Regions from separate parts of the Methylobacter sp. Wu1 genome, predicted to be linked through region 2. Evidence: riboswitches for the same ligand, from Rfam matches in the RefSeq annotation. Region 2 holds a riboswitch; the other holds the start of a gene.
What was found. A riboswitch is a leader RNA that binds a small molecule or an ion and turns the genes downstream of it on or off. The one in region 2 is predicted to bind cobalamin.
Positions count from the first base shown of each region.

Region 1: it holds a riboswitch for cobalamin, as region 2 does, so the genes downstream of both, V2P20_RS06380 (CbtB domain-containing protein) here and V2P20_RS14555 (TonB-dependent receptor) in region 2, are expected to answer to the same signal.

Region 1 covers NZ_JAZHOC010000042.1:62,993-70,869, forward strand. The annotation lists gene V2P20_RS06350 (cobalt-precorrin-5B (C(1))-methyltransferase) at 1-350, opposite strand, end outside; gene V2P20_RS06355 (precorrin-8X methylmutase) at 355-1,023, opposite strand; gene V2P20_RS06360 (sirohydrochlorin chelatase) at 1,034-1,864, opposite strand; gene cobM (precorrin-4 C(11)-methyltransferase) at 1,861-2,667, opposite strand; gene V2P20_RS06370 (cobyrinate a,c-diamide synthase) at 2,664-3,962, opposite strand; gene V2P20_RS06375 (CbtA family protein) at 3,966-4,613, opposite strand; gene V2P20_RS06380 (CbtB domain-containing protein) at 4,615-4,791, opposite strand; cobalamin riboswitch at 4,879-5,011, opposite strand; gene V2P20_RS06385 (calcium/sodium antiporter) at 5,243-6,211, shown strand; gene V2P20_RS06390 (KpsF/GutQ family sugar-phosphate isomerase) at 6,227-7,204, shown strand; gene kdsC (3-deoxy-manno-octulosonate-8-phosphatase KdsC) at 7,204-7,746, shown strand; gene lptC (LPS export ABC transporter periplasmic protein LptC) at 7,743-7,877, shown strand, end outside.
Region 2 covers NZ_JAZHOC010000067.1:21,454-29,330, reverse strand. The annotation lists gene V2P20_RS14570 (GldG family protein) at 1-1,047, shown strand, start outside; gene mutM (bifunctional DNA-formamidopyrimidine glycosylase/DNA-(apurinic or apyrimidinic site) lyase) at 1,142-1,957, shown strand; gene V2P20_RS14560 (hypothetical protein) at 2,081-2,689, opposite strand; cobalamin riboswitch at 3,004-3,212, shown strand; gene V2P20_RS14555 (TonB-dependent receptor) at 3,317-5,155, shown strand; gene V2P20_RS14550 (hypothetical protein) at 5,200-5,769, shown strand; gene rsfS (ribosome silencing factor) at 5,832-6,173, opposite strand; gene nadD (nicotinate-nucleotide adenylyltransferase) at 6,206-6,826, opposite strand; gene V2P20_RS14535 (glutamate-5-semialdehyde dehydrogenase) at 6,827-7,877, opposite strand, start outside.

The DNA.
Region 1 (7,877 bases), on a different contig from region 2:
ACCGCCAGCCCCAGGCCGGGGCGGGTGACAGTGCCTATGCCGGCACCGCCTTTCAGCTCCAGCGTATCGGGCCGGGCTGTCCATGCCACGTCGGCGGTGAGTCGGGCGTGGTTGGTGCAGTCGGGGTCATCCCCGGCGTCTTTCTCGACCACCGCATGCGCCGAGCCGTCGCGGCAATAGCCTTCTTCAACCTTGAATGCGACCAACTGGCCGTTGGGCAGCAGGCATTCGACGCTGTCCGGCACCTTGCCGTCCAGCAATCCCTGCACCGCCGCCCGCGCCGCTGCCGCCGAACAGGCGCCAGTGGTGTAGCCCTTGCGGGTGCCTTTCGGTTTCTTTTCCGCCATCATCACGCTAATCGGTTCTTTGCCGGCTTTCAGCCAGACTCAACAAGGCATGCAGCGCTGCGACCACCAGCGTTGAACCGCCCTTGCGGCCGCGGGTGATGATCCACGGTACGTCCTGCAGGCGGCTGAGGGCATCCTTGGATTCGGCGGCGGAAACGAAGCCGACCGGCATGCCGACGATCAGCGCCGGCTTGACGTCTTCCTCATCGATCATGCGCACGACTTCCAGCAAGGCGGTCGGCGCATTGCCGACCGCAACGATGCCGCCGTCCAGCAGGCCCAGGCGCTGGGCCTTGCGTATGGCCTGCACGGCCCGGGTGCTGTTGATCTGCTTTGCCGCCTCGATCACGTCGTCGTCGGCGATGAATTGATGGGATTGGATGCCGAAATGCTTCAGGCGCGGCTGCGACAGGCCGACGCAAATCATTTCCACGTCGGCAACGATTGGCGCGCCGTCCAGAATCGCCTGAATGCCGGCTTCTACCACATTGTCGGAGAACTCGGCCAGGCCGTTGAATTCAAAGTCGGCAGTGGCATGGATCATGCGCCGGACGATTTGCCATTGCCCATCGGAATAGGCATGACTGCCGGCTTCGCGGTCGACGATGGCGAAGGAGTCGTGTTCGATCTGCTGGCCGGCCTGGGTCAGTTGTTCGGTCTGGATATTGTTGCTCATGACGATCTGTTTAATGATGGTGATGGTGGTCGTACTGCATGGCCTGTTCGCGGTACTGGCAGCCGTCGCACTCCAGCATTTTCGGCGCGTTCGGGGCGATGGCCTCCGCAACCCGCTGATCGAGCAGCGTGAAGATTTTCTTGTCGAAGCCGAAATAGTTGCCGCAGGCGATGGCAGTTTGCGGGTATTGGCTCTGCAGTCGCGCGACCTGCAGCGCGATGCGCTCGATCAGCAGGCCGGTAAACAGATAGTAAGGCAGAATGGCGATTTGGGTCATGCCCAGCCGCACCTGGCGCTGAACGATGCTCTCCAGGCGAGGATGGGTGATGCCGGTAAAAGCCACATCGACCAGTTCGTGTTCGGTGAGTTCGTAAAGCCAGCGCGCCATTTTCGCCAGTTCGCCGTTGGCGACCCGGTCCGAAGAGCCGCGCCCCAGAATGATGACGCCGGTGGTTTTGGGGTCCGGCATCGCCAAGGTATGCATCACGCTTTTCAGATTCTTTTCCAGAATTCTCAAGATATCTTCGTTGGCGCCGATATGCGGCGCGTAGATGAATTCGACTTCGGGAAAGCGCTCGCGGGCTTTTGCGATATGCTCGGGGATTTCGGCTTTGACGTGACCGGCGGCGCTGAGGATCAGCGGCACGACGATGACCTTGCAGGCGCCTTGTGCCGCGCGGCACAGGCCCTCGTCCAGTAGCACCTCGGCCAGCTCGATGTAGCACAGTTCGATGCGCCAGTCCGGATGCAGGGCCTGCCATTGCTGCCGGAAATTCTGAATCTCGTCGTTGCCGGCCTGGTTACGCGAACCGTGGCCGACCAGTAGAATGGTCGTCGTCATGATTGATCCTCGGAATTTGCACGCACGCCGCGCCGGAAGCGGTGGCTGAAGCCGGCATCGTAGAGCTTGGATTTTTTCAGGGAAGGCCAATGGCGGGCGCCCAGCGTGGGACTGACGATGATCATTGCCTGGCTGTTGATTTTGGCGGTGCGGCATTTCTCACGGATATCGGCCAGCGTGCCGCGGATAATCTGCTGTTCGCCGGGCCAGCTGGCCTTGTGCACCACCAGCACCGGCGCATCGTCGGCCCAGCCGGCCGCTTTCAGCTCGCGTTCGATGGTGGGCAGCAGCGTGATCGATAAAAACAGGCACAGCGTGGTGTGATGGCTGGCCAGTTCTTGCAGGGATTCGCCTTCAGGCATCGGCGTGCGACCTTCGACGCGGGTCAGGATCACTGTCTGCGTCACTTCCGGCAAGGTCAGACTCTCCACCGCGCAAGCCATGGCCGCCATTGCCGACGATACGCCCGGCACCACTTCGATCGCGATGCCGGCCGCATCCAGTGGCTGCACCATTTCGATCAACGCGCCATAGAGGCCGGGGTCGCCGGTTTGCAGGCGGATGACGGTTTTTCCTGGCTCGGCCTGATCGATCAGCCAATCGGTGATCTGTTCCAGCGTCATGTCCTTGGAATCCTTGATCAGGCAATGGCTCGGCGCCCATTGCGTCGCCGCCGCCTGCACCAGGGAGCCGGCGAACAGGATGGCGTCGGCTCTGGCGATCAGGTCACGGCCTTTGACGGTGATTAAATCGGGATCGCCAGGGCCTGCGCCGACAAACCAGACTACAGATTGGTCACTCATGAGAAGAACCCTGCGGCGAGCTGCGGATTAAATGGAAAATAGTTGTGCAGGTAAGAGGCCTGCAAGCGTCCGGAACGAAAAAAACCTTCACCGTGACCGAAGCTGCGTTGCGGTACGGACAGGGTCAACGGCTCCATGGTCGTTTCCAGTTGTGAATGATGAAAGCTGTGGCCGCGGATCTCGCCTTGCTCCAACTGCAAGCTGTGCATGCCGAGATTGACCAGTCGGCTCTGCATCCGGGCGCTGCCGGGCAGCAGGCCGGCCATTTTCGCGCGGTTGCCGTCACGGTCTTCCAGGCTGTTCAGCAAATACAAAAAGCCGCCGCATTCGGCGTAAATCGGTTTGTCGGCCCGATGATGGGCCTGCAGGGCCTGCTTCATCGCCAGATTATCGGCCAGGGTCTGCAAATGCAGTTCCGGATAGCCGCCGGGTAAATACAGGCTATCGGCGTTCGGCAGGCCGCTGTCGGTCAATGGCGAGAAAAACCGCAGTTCCGCGCCCATGGCCTGAAGACAATCGAGATTGGCCTGGTAAATGAACGAAAACGCTGCATCGCGGGCGACGGCAATGCGCTTGCCAGCCAGCAGACGCGGCAGCGGCATGGCCTCGACAGGCTCAAAAGCCACGCTGTCCGGCAAACGGCAGGGCGCGAGACTGCTCAGCAATTCGGCGGCGCGCGCCAGTCGCAGGTCGAGATCGCCGATTTCATCGGCCTGCAGCAAACCGAGATGCCTCGACGGCAAACCGATCGTTCCGTCTTTCGCCATCACTGCCAGCAGCGGCATCGCATCCGGCAGCGCTTCTTCAAGCAGTTTGGCGTGGCCAGGGCTGCCGACCTTGTTGGCGATTACCCCGGCAAACGGCAGTTGCGGCCGGTAATTGGCCAGGCCATACGCGACGGCGGCAAAGGTTTGCGCCATGCCCTGGGCATCGATCACTACTGCGACAGGCACGGATAATGCCTGAGCCAGATCGGCGCTGCTGGTGTCGCCATCATACAAGCCCATCACGCCCTCGATCAGGATGACGTCGGCGTCGGCGGCGGCGCGGTACAGCAGTTCTCGGCAATGCGCTTCGCCCATCATCCACAAATCCAGCTGATACACCGGTTGTCCCGAGGCATGGGCCAGGATTTGCGGATCGATGAAGTCGGGGCCGGTCTTGAATACCCTGACTTTGCGGTTTTGCTGGCGGTGATAATAGGCCAGTGCGGCGGTAATGGTGGTCTTGCCTTGTCCGGACGCAGGGGCGCTGATTAGCATGGCCGGGCAATGTCGGGCTGATGGAGATGTCATGAATTAAAGTCTGAATTTGGGTAAGAGCCAACCTGAGAAAACGCCCAGAGCCAGCCAGAAAAGTGCGTTATCGACAGCAGACATCCAGATAAAACGTTGCTGCAAAGGCTCGGGAGCCAGTGCTTGCACGGCATCGGGATGCGGGGCGCCGATCAGATGCGGGACCAGCAGCAGAATAATGCTGCCGGCTTGCAGCCAGCGGTTTTTGCCGAAAAACAAGCCGAACAGGCCGGCCGCGGTGGTTGCCGCCGTAAACAGCCACCAGGCTTGCCGGTTGTGCAATGCGGCGCTGTCGGTGCCCGGCAGTTCCGGCGGCAAGCCCAATGCCGGGGCGACGAAGAACACCAGGTAACCGGCCATGCCCCATAACAACCCGCGCATATGCCCGCTGGCGCCCTGACAGTACATCGCCGTGCTGAGCATTAGCGCAAAGCCTAAGCCGCTCAGGCAGTTAAAGAGCAGGGTAAAAGCTGCGCGCTGCCAACCGTCTTCGGGGTGCCAGTCATGCGCTTGATCGGCGTCAGGCGCTTCAAAGCGTTCCGCGGCCAGGATCAAAGGCTGGGTCTGATAGTGTTGCAACAAGCTAAGCAGCAGGCCGGCCAAAATCCCGGCCAGCAGCGAGACCGCAAACAATTTGCGAAAATCGGCCATATCAATGGCAAGGGAAAGCAGCGCTGTGGCGACTGTCGTGGGCGGCGTTATGCAGATAATTGCCGGCGTCCTGCATGAAGCCGACGCCTAGAATAATGGTCAGGCCCAATGCGAGGGCGCTTAAGCCGGGCAGAAACTTTGAGGAAAAAGCTGCTGTTGTCGTGGAATAGGTTTGCATGATTGTCGATCCCGCGTTTGGTTAATTAAAATAACAGCGTAGAACGACAAGCCAAAAGCTGACGTGTGACAGATCGCCCTCCGCAATACTGCTGTTACAGTTTCAGGCCTGTCTCCGGGCTTGTGATGGCAATCACCTACCGTTGCGGGGGCAGCGTCGGCTTTTAACCGACTTCCAGTTTCACCCGCTGTTTGCGGGAACCATAAAACCGGACTGATTATATGAGGCGGCATGTTTCGAGTCAATCGATTCAACAACAGGCGATGATTGTTCCGCCGGTAGTTGATCTGCTGTGGCATTAATTCAAGGGTAATGTATTTGTTCTCGCCATGAGTCACGGTGCTGCGCCGGTCAGCTTCGACATGCGTGAAGTCATGACAAAGGGGTTGTCATGCATAGTACATGAATGAGATAAACATGGCATAATAAGCAATTTTTGAGCTGGAACTCCATGGTCATCAACTTTATTGCTCTGCTAGCAGGATTGGCTGTTTTAGTCTATTCAGCGGATAAATTCGTTACGGGAACGGCCTCCATTGCCAGAAATCTCGGCATTTCTCCATTGCTCATCGGTTTGACGATAGTCAGCGTGGGCACATCTGCGCCGGAAATCCTGGTATCAACCATTGCTTCATGGCAGGGAAATGCCGGTCTGGCCATAGGCAACGCATTGGGTTCCAATATAGCCAATATCGGTTTGATCCTGGGTTCTACGGCGCTGGTGGCGCCTTTGGCGTTTCATTCCGGCATTTTAAAAAGAGAATTGCCGGTATTGATGGCTCTCAGTATCGGCGCTTACCTGCTGTCCCTGGATGGCTGGGATTTTTTCGATGGCGCCTTGATGCTGGTAGGTTTGATCACCTTTACAGGGTGGTTGATCCGTACAGCATCTAATGAAAAACAACATGATCTTTTAGGCGAGGAGATGGAAGCCGAACTGTCCGAGAATTTGCCTAATAAAGAAGCGTGGCTTTACTTTGGGTTTGGATTGGTTGGGTTATTGCTGAGCTCTCGCGTATTGGTGATGTCAGCGGTCAATATCGCTCAGTTTTTTGGCGTCAGCGATGTAGTGATTGGCCTGACGATCGTTGCTGTAGGCACGAGCCTGCCGGAATTGGCCGCATCAATCGGCAGTGTTTTGAAAGGTGAGGATGATCTGGCGGTCGGAAACGTCGTCGGTTCGAATATCTATAATCTGCTGGCTGTTTATTCAGTGCCGGGCGTGCTGGCGCCGGGGCCGGTTGCCGAGAGCGTGCTGACTCGCGATTTTCCGGTCATGCTGGCTTTTACCGGCGCATTGTTTATTTTGGGTTATGGCATTTCAAAAGCCGGGCATATCAGTCGCATGGAAGGGTTCGGCTTAGTGTCGGTCTATACTGTCTATGGATGGGTTCTTTATCAAAGCGCGGTTGGCGTTTGATATTGCCGGCAGAACATGAAGATACATGATCAAAAGCTCCGCGAACTGGCGCTGGCTGTCATCCAGGTGGAAAATCGCGCGATTGCTGCATTGGCCGAGCAGATCAATGATGATTTTGTTGCCGCCTGCAAGTTGATGTTCAATTGTACCGGCCGCGTTGTCGTTACGGGTATGGGCAAGTCAGGGCATATCGCCGGCAAGATTGCCGCGACGCTGGCAAGTACGGGAACGCCGGCTTTTTTTGTGCATCCGGGCGAAGCCAGCCATGGCGATCTGGGCATGATTACGCGCCAGGACGTGGTGCTGGCGCTGTCAAATTCCGGCGAAACCGGCGAAGTTTTGACTATCCTGCCGATTATCAAGCGTTTGGGCGTGCCTTTAATCGCAATGACCGGAAACCCCGCTTCCACGATGGCTAAATTTGCAACGGTCCACATTCATGTCGGTGTTGAGCAGGAAGCCTGTCCATTGGGACTGGCGCCGACTTCCAGTACAACCGCGGCGCTGGTAATGGGCGATGCCTTGGCTGTTTCATTGCTCGAAGCGCGCGGATTTACGCGCGATGATTTTGCCTTGTCGCATCCCGGCGGCAGTTTGGGAAAGCGGCTATTATTGATGGTGAGCGATATCATGCATGCCGGCAGTAAAGTGCCGTCCGTTCCGGAGACGGCATTGATCAGCGAGGCGCTGCTGGAAATGACCGAAAAAAAACTGGGCATGACTGCGGTCGTCGATGCCGATAACCGGGTGGTGGGGATTTTTACCGACGGCGACTTGCGGCGCATGCTGGGGCGGAATCTGGACATTCACCGTACCGCCATTACCGAAGTCATGACGCCGCATTGCACCGTGATTACGGCCGATATGCTCGCCGCCGAAGCCATGCGCATCATGGAACAGAAAAAAATCAACGCATTGATTGTCGTCGACGGGCATCGATGCGCGATAGGGGCTTTGAACATGCATGACTTGATTCATGCGGGAATAGTGTAATGACAGAAGCAGGACAAATGCAGGCCGTGCTCGAAAAGGCCAAAAAGCTGAAACTCCTGATCCTGGATGTGGATGGCGTTTTAACGGACGGCAAGCTTTTTTTCGACAATGAAGGCAATGAATACAAGGCCTTTCATGCGCGCGACGGACACGGCATCAAGCTGTTGCGGCAGACCGGCGTGGAAGTCGCCGTTATTTCGGGGCGCAAATCGAACTCGGTAGCGTTGCGCATGAAAAATCTGGGCATCGAATATGTCTATCAAGGTCATGAAAACAAGATTGCCGCGTTTGATGAAATCATCGATAAGTTGCAGATTACGCCGGACCAGGCGGCCCATGTCGGCGATGACTTGCTGGATCTGCCGATCATGATCCGGGCCGGTCTTGCCATTGCGGTTGACGATGCGAATTTTGTTGTCAAACAGCATGCCGACTGGTGCACGACTTTGCCTGGCGGACACGGCGCGGTCAGGGAAGTCTGCGACCTGATCATGCAGGCTCAGGGACGCTTTGAAGACGTTGTGAATGCTTATCTGAAATGATCAATCTGAGCGGCAAATATATTTACCTGTACACCCTCATTATCGCGGTAATGAGCTGGTGGCTGGTTAAATTGACCGGACTGGATGAGTTGCGGGCTCCGGTTCCGCCTCACAGCCCCGATTATTTCAGT
Region 2 (7,877 bases):
GATCCTGATGCGCAGCCGGAGAAAACGCGCGCACTGAATATCGGCGCGGCCGGCGCCATTCTGGTCGATTACCAGGGCCGTACCGAGAAAATAACCTTTGTTGATGAATCCTCATTGACCAATGCCCTGCTGCAATTGGCCAATGCCCACGAACGCTGGATCACGTTCCTGACCGGCCACGGCGAACGCGCCATTGACGGACAAGCCAATTTTGATCTGGAGCAATTCGGCAAGGAATTGGCCCGTCGCAAGATCAATGCCCAAACCATTAACCTGGCCACGCTGCCAGCCATACCCGACAACTCTGCCCTGCTGGTCATGACTGCCCCGGCCGTGCCGCTGCTGGCCAATGAAATCGAAATCATCAAACGCTACATAGAACAAGGCGGCAATCTGCTCGTGCTGACCGATCCTGATGCCAAGCATCTGGATATGCTGGAACAGCGCCTGGGCATCCACCGATTGCCAGGCGCCATTATGGACGGCAGCACCAAGCTTTACGGCATTACCGATCCGAGCTTTGTCCTTGTCGCGGAATATGCGCAACACGCCGTTACCCAAGGCTTTCAAACCACCACGATCTATCCCGCGGCCGCGGCGCTGGAGATGGATGCGGAGTCGAATTTCCAGGCTGAAGCCCTATTCGACAGCGCACAGCAATCCTGGACAGAAACCGGCCCTATCAACGGAGATGTCCGTTTTGATGCCGACAGCGACGAAAAACAAGGCCCGTTGCCCGTAGCTTATGCATTGACGCGCACTGTCAACGGTAAAAACCAGCAACGCATCGTCGTTGTCGGCGACGGTGACTTTTTGTCCAATGCCTATATCGGCAATGTCGGCAATCTGGACATGGGCCTTAGAATCGTCAACTGGCTGATCCATGAAGACCAGTTTATCGACATCCCGGCCAAGACCGCTACCGATAAAACCCTGCAATTAACGGAAACTTCCGTTGCGGTCATCGGTTTTGGCTTTCTGGTTGTCATACCGTTATTGCTAGCGGGCTCCGGTTTTTTCGTCTGGCGCAAACGTAAACAGCGGTAAAAACCGATTAAAGCTTTGCGTCCTCTGTATTTTTCGTGGCCTTATGCTTTAATAAATAAAATACAGCTCCCTATAATGCTTTAGCTTTATTTTCATGCCTGAATTACCCGAAGTTGAAACGACCCGACGCGGCATAACGCCTTATATTGAAGGGCAAACCGTCAAACGCGTCATTATCCGCCAGCCCAGGCTGCGCTGGCCCGTACCGGAAAATCTCGAGCAAACCTTGAAAGGGCTGCGCATACAAACGGTTTCCAGAAGAGCGAAATACCTGTTGCTTGCGACCGATGCCGGCACGCTGCTGCTGCATTTGGGCATGTCCGGCAGCTTGCGGATCATCTCCGACGGCCAGACGGCCGGCAAGCACGACCATATCGATTTTATTTTCGCGGACGAAATCATCCTGCGCTTCAATGATCCGCGCCGGTTCGGCGCGGTGTTGTGGACGACGGAACCGGCCGAACAGCATCCCTTGCTCAAAGATTTGGGCCCCGAACCGCTGCAGGAGGATTTCAGCGGCGATCTTCTCTATGATCTATCCAGAAACAAGAAAACGCCCATCAAATCATTCATTATGGACAGCCACATCGTCGTCGGCGTCGGCAACATCTACGCCAATGAAGCCTTATTCATGGCCGGCATACACCCTGCGCGCCAGGCGGGAAAAATCTCCTTGACCCGCTATCAGAAACTGGCTGGCTGTATTCAAGCGATCTTGCGCCAGGCTATTGAACAAGGCGGTACGACGTTGCGCGATTTTGTCAATGAAGCCGGAAAGCCGGGTTATTTTCAGCAACAACTCAATGTCTACGGGCGCGTCGGGCTGCCTTGTACCCGGTGCCAACAAATTTTAAAGGAAATCAGATTATCCAACCGGTCAACGGTATTTTGCAGTGACTGCCAGCGGTAGAGCGATAATCCACTTTCACTAGCCCGTAGATTAAGCGGTGGAATTCAAAAAACCCTGCGCGAGAGCCATTCTGAATTCCACTCACTTCGAATTTATTGGTTAAAGCTGATCGTTGCCTGCTGATTATTTAGAGGGAACGATGCCGTCCAATACACGGATGGGGCTGTCTTTCGAGCCGTAAAAAACCGGCAGATTGCTATCAGTATTTAACCGAAACGACCCCGTAATGCCATTGACATCGAATTCGTAAGTCCCCTGACTCAGCCCGTAAACAGGCAGAGGAATAACGCGTTCGAACGGCTCGATGACCTGAGCGCACGCAACAAAAGTTTGCAGCGGAACAAGCCCCAGCGCCACTTCGAACCGTCCCGCCGGCAAGTTAGCTTCCGGTATGCCGAAGACAGGCTCATAGCGTTGGCCGGCCTGCTCCAGTTGATAACAGGGGCTAGGAAGATAGCCGCTCACCTTTAGAAATATTTGCACAGGACGAGAGCGAATTTTGATTACTTCGACTTTTTCTACCGTCGCCAATTGGGTTTCTGTCATGCCTGACAATGTCCAGGTACCGTCTTTTTCATTCCGTTGAAACCTGGCATCCCGATATTGTCCGACCTGCTCAGGCGTATCGACATGAGAGATTGCCAATGAATCGCCCTGCAACACGGGATTATCCGCTGCAAAGACGAGATGGATCGGTAGCAAAGCCGCGATTATGGCTAAATTTAGACGCATTATCTGCCTCCTGAAGTTTAAATTTGGATTGAATGAGGAATTTATAATATAGAGCATGCTAAAGCAGAGATATTTCAATCTATCTCAAACAGAATCTTATCCTTTATAGATTTCGATCAACAATGTAATTTTTCACAATAAGCAGTGTAATTTTTTCACAATAAATACTGCGCTCTTTAAGCCTGATCACCAGACTTAGAAAATACATAAACTACGGTCTGCTTCAAACCGGACCATTGCATATTTTCTCCAATACCGATTGCTTGAGGCATACGCAGTCAGCATTAATTTGCTTTATCCCGGTTACCCCTTATAATTGCCGCCTGCTTTCAGGTTCCATCGGATTTTACAGCTGATGGTTAAACGGGAAGTCGGTCAGGTCCTGCCAAAGCCGACGCTGCCCCCGCAACGGTAGATAAGTAAAAGAATCGTTAAAATGCCACTGTGTCATGCACGGGAAGGTGACGATTCAGGCCCATGCCACTTATAAGCCCGGAGACCGGCCCGAAAGTTTAATTCGGTACAGCGGAGGGCTGTCTACGAAAAAGACCGCACATCCCTGTCGTCTTCTTTTGTCCTCCGTTGTAATTACACACAACCTTGATGCGCGGGCGGCGCAGAGGACACATGCAAAAATTCATAGTCGGTTCATTAGTGTTGGCAGGTTTTAACAGCCCGTTACAGGCTCGGGAAACCCAGGCGGACAATTCACTCAATTTACCCGAAATGATCATAACGGCCACACGAACGGAAACGCCCAAAGACCAGTTGGCGGCTGCATCAACAGTTTATACGCGGGCCGATATCGAACGTCTACAGTCAAAAACCCTGCCGGAACTGTTACGAAATACGACCGGCATCGATATGGCGCAAAGCGGCTATGGCCAAAATACCAGCGTATACATGCGCGGCACCAATTCCGATCATGTGCTGGTTCTGATCGACGGCATCAAGGTCGGTTCAGCCACTGCCGGCACGACGCCGTTTCAGTTTATTCCCATCGATCAGATCGAACGGGTGGAGATCATCAAAGGTCCTCAATCGAGCCTGTACGGCTCGGAAGCGATAGGCGGCGTCATCCAGATTTTTACGCGCAAAGGCAGCCAGGAAGAAAAGCCCAGTTTCAGCGTGGACGCCGGCGGCGGATCATACGATACGATCAAGACGTCCGGCACGGTCAGCGGCAAATGGAAAAACAGCTGGTACAGCCTGGGCGCATCGCATTTCAACTCTCAGGGCTTTAATAACCGTGAACCGATTCCGGGGCGTTTCGGTTTCGATCAGCCCGACAAAGACGGCTACCGCAACACAGGCTTGAATGCGCGGCTTGGCCACCGCTTCGACAATAACGCCGAAGTAGAAGCGTTTTTCATGCGTGCCGAAGGCAAAAACGAATACGATGGCAACGCCCAGAATAAAACCAAATTCGTCGACCAGGTTGTCGGCACCTCCGCCAGCATGGATTTTATGGAGGACTGGCGGTCAACATTACGTTTAGGCCAAAGCCGCGATGACAGCGACCAGTTTGCGCCCGACGGTTCATTCACCAGCCGTTTCAACACGACGCGCTGGAACACCACCTGGCTGAATAATTTCACCTTATCTGATAACCATCAATTGATTGCCGGTACGGATTATCGCGTCGATGAAGTGGACAGCACAACGCCTTATAAGGAAAAGTCCCGCTATGATGTCGGCGTGTTCACGGAGTTGCACAGCCGCGTGCTGGATAATCACTTTGTCAATGCCTCGTTGCGTTGGGATGAAAATGAGGCTTTCGGCGATTATGTTACCGGCAATTTCGGCTGGCGCTATAACTCAGACTTCGGCATCAGCCCTTTTGCCAGCTTCGGCAATGCCTTCAAGGCGCCGACGTTCAACGATCTTTATTTTCCGAATTATGGCAATGCCAACCTGAAACCGGAAAAATCGACCTCGTTCGAAGCGGGGCTTGCCGGCGACCACTGGCTGCAATGGGAAGTGCGGGCCTACCATACCAACATCGACAACCTGATCACGCCGGTCACGAATCCGGTCACATTTCAATTCAGTGCGGAAAACATCGGCAAGGCGCAAATCGACGGTATTGAAGTTGAAATCAGCAAGCAGTGGCTGGGCTGGGACGGCAAGCTGGGCCTCGATCTGTTAAGCCCCAAAAACCGGGAAACCAATGCCCGCCTGCCGCGACGCGCCGAGAAAACCCTGACATTCGACCTATCCAAATCGTTCGGAGCGCTTGATGTGGGCACGCACATACTGGCCCAAGGTGACCGATTCGATGACATAGGCAATAAAACGAAAATAGCCGGTTACGTAACCGTCGACCTGCGGTCAGCCTATCATTTCAATAAAAACTGGATGCTGAGCGCGCAGCTCAATAACTTACTAGATAAAAATTATCAAACCATCAAGACTTATAATACGGCGGATAGAAACTTCTTCCTCGCTATCCATTATAATAACTGACCACAAGCTGGACCTTAATCACTAACCCATTTGGAGATAACAATATGAACATGAAACAATGGCTGCAAGTCGAGTATTTGCCTATTCCCTTGATTGCATTGATGGCGCTGACCCGCTTTCATCACTTCGGCGATATCCTGCATCTGCCCGACGCATCGCTGGCGGTTTTTTTCTTCGCCGGCTTTTACCGCAAGAAAGCCTTTTTCGTCTTTTTGTTATTGTTGGCAGGTTTGATCGATTATATCGCTATCGCAAACGGCACCAGCAGCTGGTGCGTATCCCCGGCTTACGTGTTTTTGATTCCGGCTTATGCAGTCATGTGGGTGGCTGGCCGCTACTGCTCGAAATTCAAATTATTGAATGCTTACGAACTGGCCAGTTCCATTGGTCTGATGACGCTGGCCGCATCAATTTCTTTCCTTATCTCGAACGGCAGTTTTTATCTGCTTTCAGGCCGTTATACGGACTTGTCATGGGCGCAATATTTCGCTCGCGTAGCGAAATATTATCCGCTTCATGTAGGCTTCGCCATGATTTACGGATTGGCTATCTACCTGCTCATCAAGCTGTTTAAATCAATGCCTGATACGCAGACAGCCTATAAAGAAATTTAATTGATGTTGCCCACAGAGGGCATAAAGGCCCTCTGTGACGATCATTTTCTTACTCGGCTAAATCAACCCGCTTCTTTGGCATGATCAACCGACCACAATTTTTCCAATTGATAAAATTCGCGAGCCTGAGCAGTCATCACATGAACAATGACATCGCCCAGATCCAGCAATACCCAGTCAGAACCCTGCCCGCCTTCAATACCCAACGGTTTTAAACCGCTCTCTTGAACTTTTTCCGACACATATTGGCATAAAGACTGTATATGACGGTCGGAAGTACCGGTAGCGATAACCATGTAATCGGTAAAACTGGTCTTGCCCCGCACATCTATTGTGGTGATGTATTGCCCTTTGCGTTCATCCAAAACCGTCTGGACAATGTGTAATAACTCATCTGTCTGCATTCAAATTCCTGTACTAAATAATTATGAAAGCTTTATTTCTCATAAAGCGCATGCTGCTTAATGTATTCTATGACAGCATCAGGTAATAAAAAACCCGGATTGCGTTTTTCCGCAATCATTTTCCTGATAGCCGTCGCCGAGATTTCGAGCTGCGTGATAGGCTGAAAAAATAATCTGCCGGCCGGTGCTTGCGCCAGCTCTGTTATCTCAATGGCCTTTTTGGCCGCAAAATAGCCATCAAGTTCCTGCAGTTGAAATCCCGGACGGGTCATGACGACTATATGCGCATAATCGAACAACTGCTGCCATCGATGCCAGGTTGCCAGATTTTTAAACGCATCGCTGCCGATAAACAGCAATAACGGCTGCTCCGGGAATTCCTGCCTGAAGGATTTCAGCGTATCGACCATATAAGAGCGGCCTACCCTGTCCAGCTCCCGGGTATCGATGATAAAGCCCGGCTGGTTTTTAATGGCCAGTTCCAGCATCTGCACCCGCATCAGCGCTGTGGCCACGGGCTGTTCGCGATGAGGCGGCTGGGCGCTGGGCAGCAAGCGGATTTCAGTCAGTCCGAAGATCTCCTTGACTTCCAGCGCCGAGCGTAAATGCCCATAATGAACCGGGTCGAACGTACCGCCAAAAATACCGATCATTTATTGCCGGATATGCCCGTCGCCGAGCACGATGTATTTCAGCGAGGTCAATCCTTTCAAACCGACCGGGCCGCGTGCGTGCAGCTTATCGGTGCTGATGCCGATCTCCGCGCCCAGGCCATATTCAAAACCGTCGGCAAAACGCGTCGAGGCATTGACCATGACCGAACTGGAATCGACTTCCCTCAGGAAGCGTCTGGCCAAGGTGTAATCTTCCGTAACAATGGCTTCGGTGTGGCCGGAACTGTATTGGCTGATATGTTCGATGGCCTGATCTAGCCCATCGACAATCCTGATCGATAAGATCGGCGCCAGATATTCAGTGCGCCAATCTTCCTCGGTCGCTCGTGCGCATGATGGAATCAGAGAACAGGTCCTCAGGCAGCCGCGCAGTTCCACGCCTTTGTCGCCATATTCTGTAGCCAGTATCGGCAATACCTTTGCGGCAATGCCTTCGGCCACCAGCAATGTTTCCATGGCATTGCAAACGCCGTAGCGATGGGTTTTGGCGTTCAGAGCAATTCTGACCGCCTTGTCGATATCGGCTTTATCATCGATGTAAACATGACAGATGCCGTCCAGATGCTTGATGACAGGTATCGCGGCATCCCTGGAAATGCGCTCGATCAGGCTTTTGCCGCCGCGCGGCACGATCACGTCCACATAGCGGTCCATCGTAATCAATTCACCGACGGCCGCGCGATCAGCCGTTGCAACGCATTGCACGGCTTCTACCGGCAAGCCGGCTGCCGCCAGTCCTTTTGAAATACATGCCGCAATCGCCTGATTGGAATGCAGCGCTTCCGAACCGCCGCGCAAGATGCAGGCATTGCCCGATTTAAGGCACAAGGCCGCCGCATCAACGGTTACGTTAGGGCGGGATTCGTAAATGATGCCGATTACGCCCAACGGCACGCGCATTTGCCCGACTTGTATACCGCTGGGCCGATAGCTTAAATCAGTGATTTCGCCGACAGGATCGGGCAAAGCGGCAACCTGCTTCAAGCCTTCGATCATCGCCTGAATGCGCGCCGGCGTCAGGGCCAGCCTG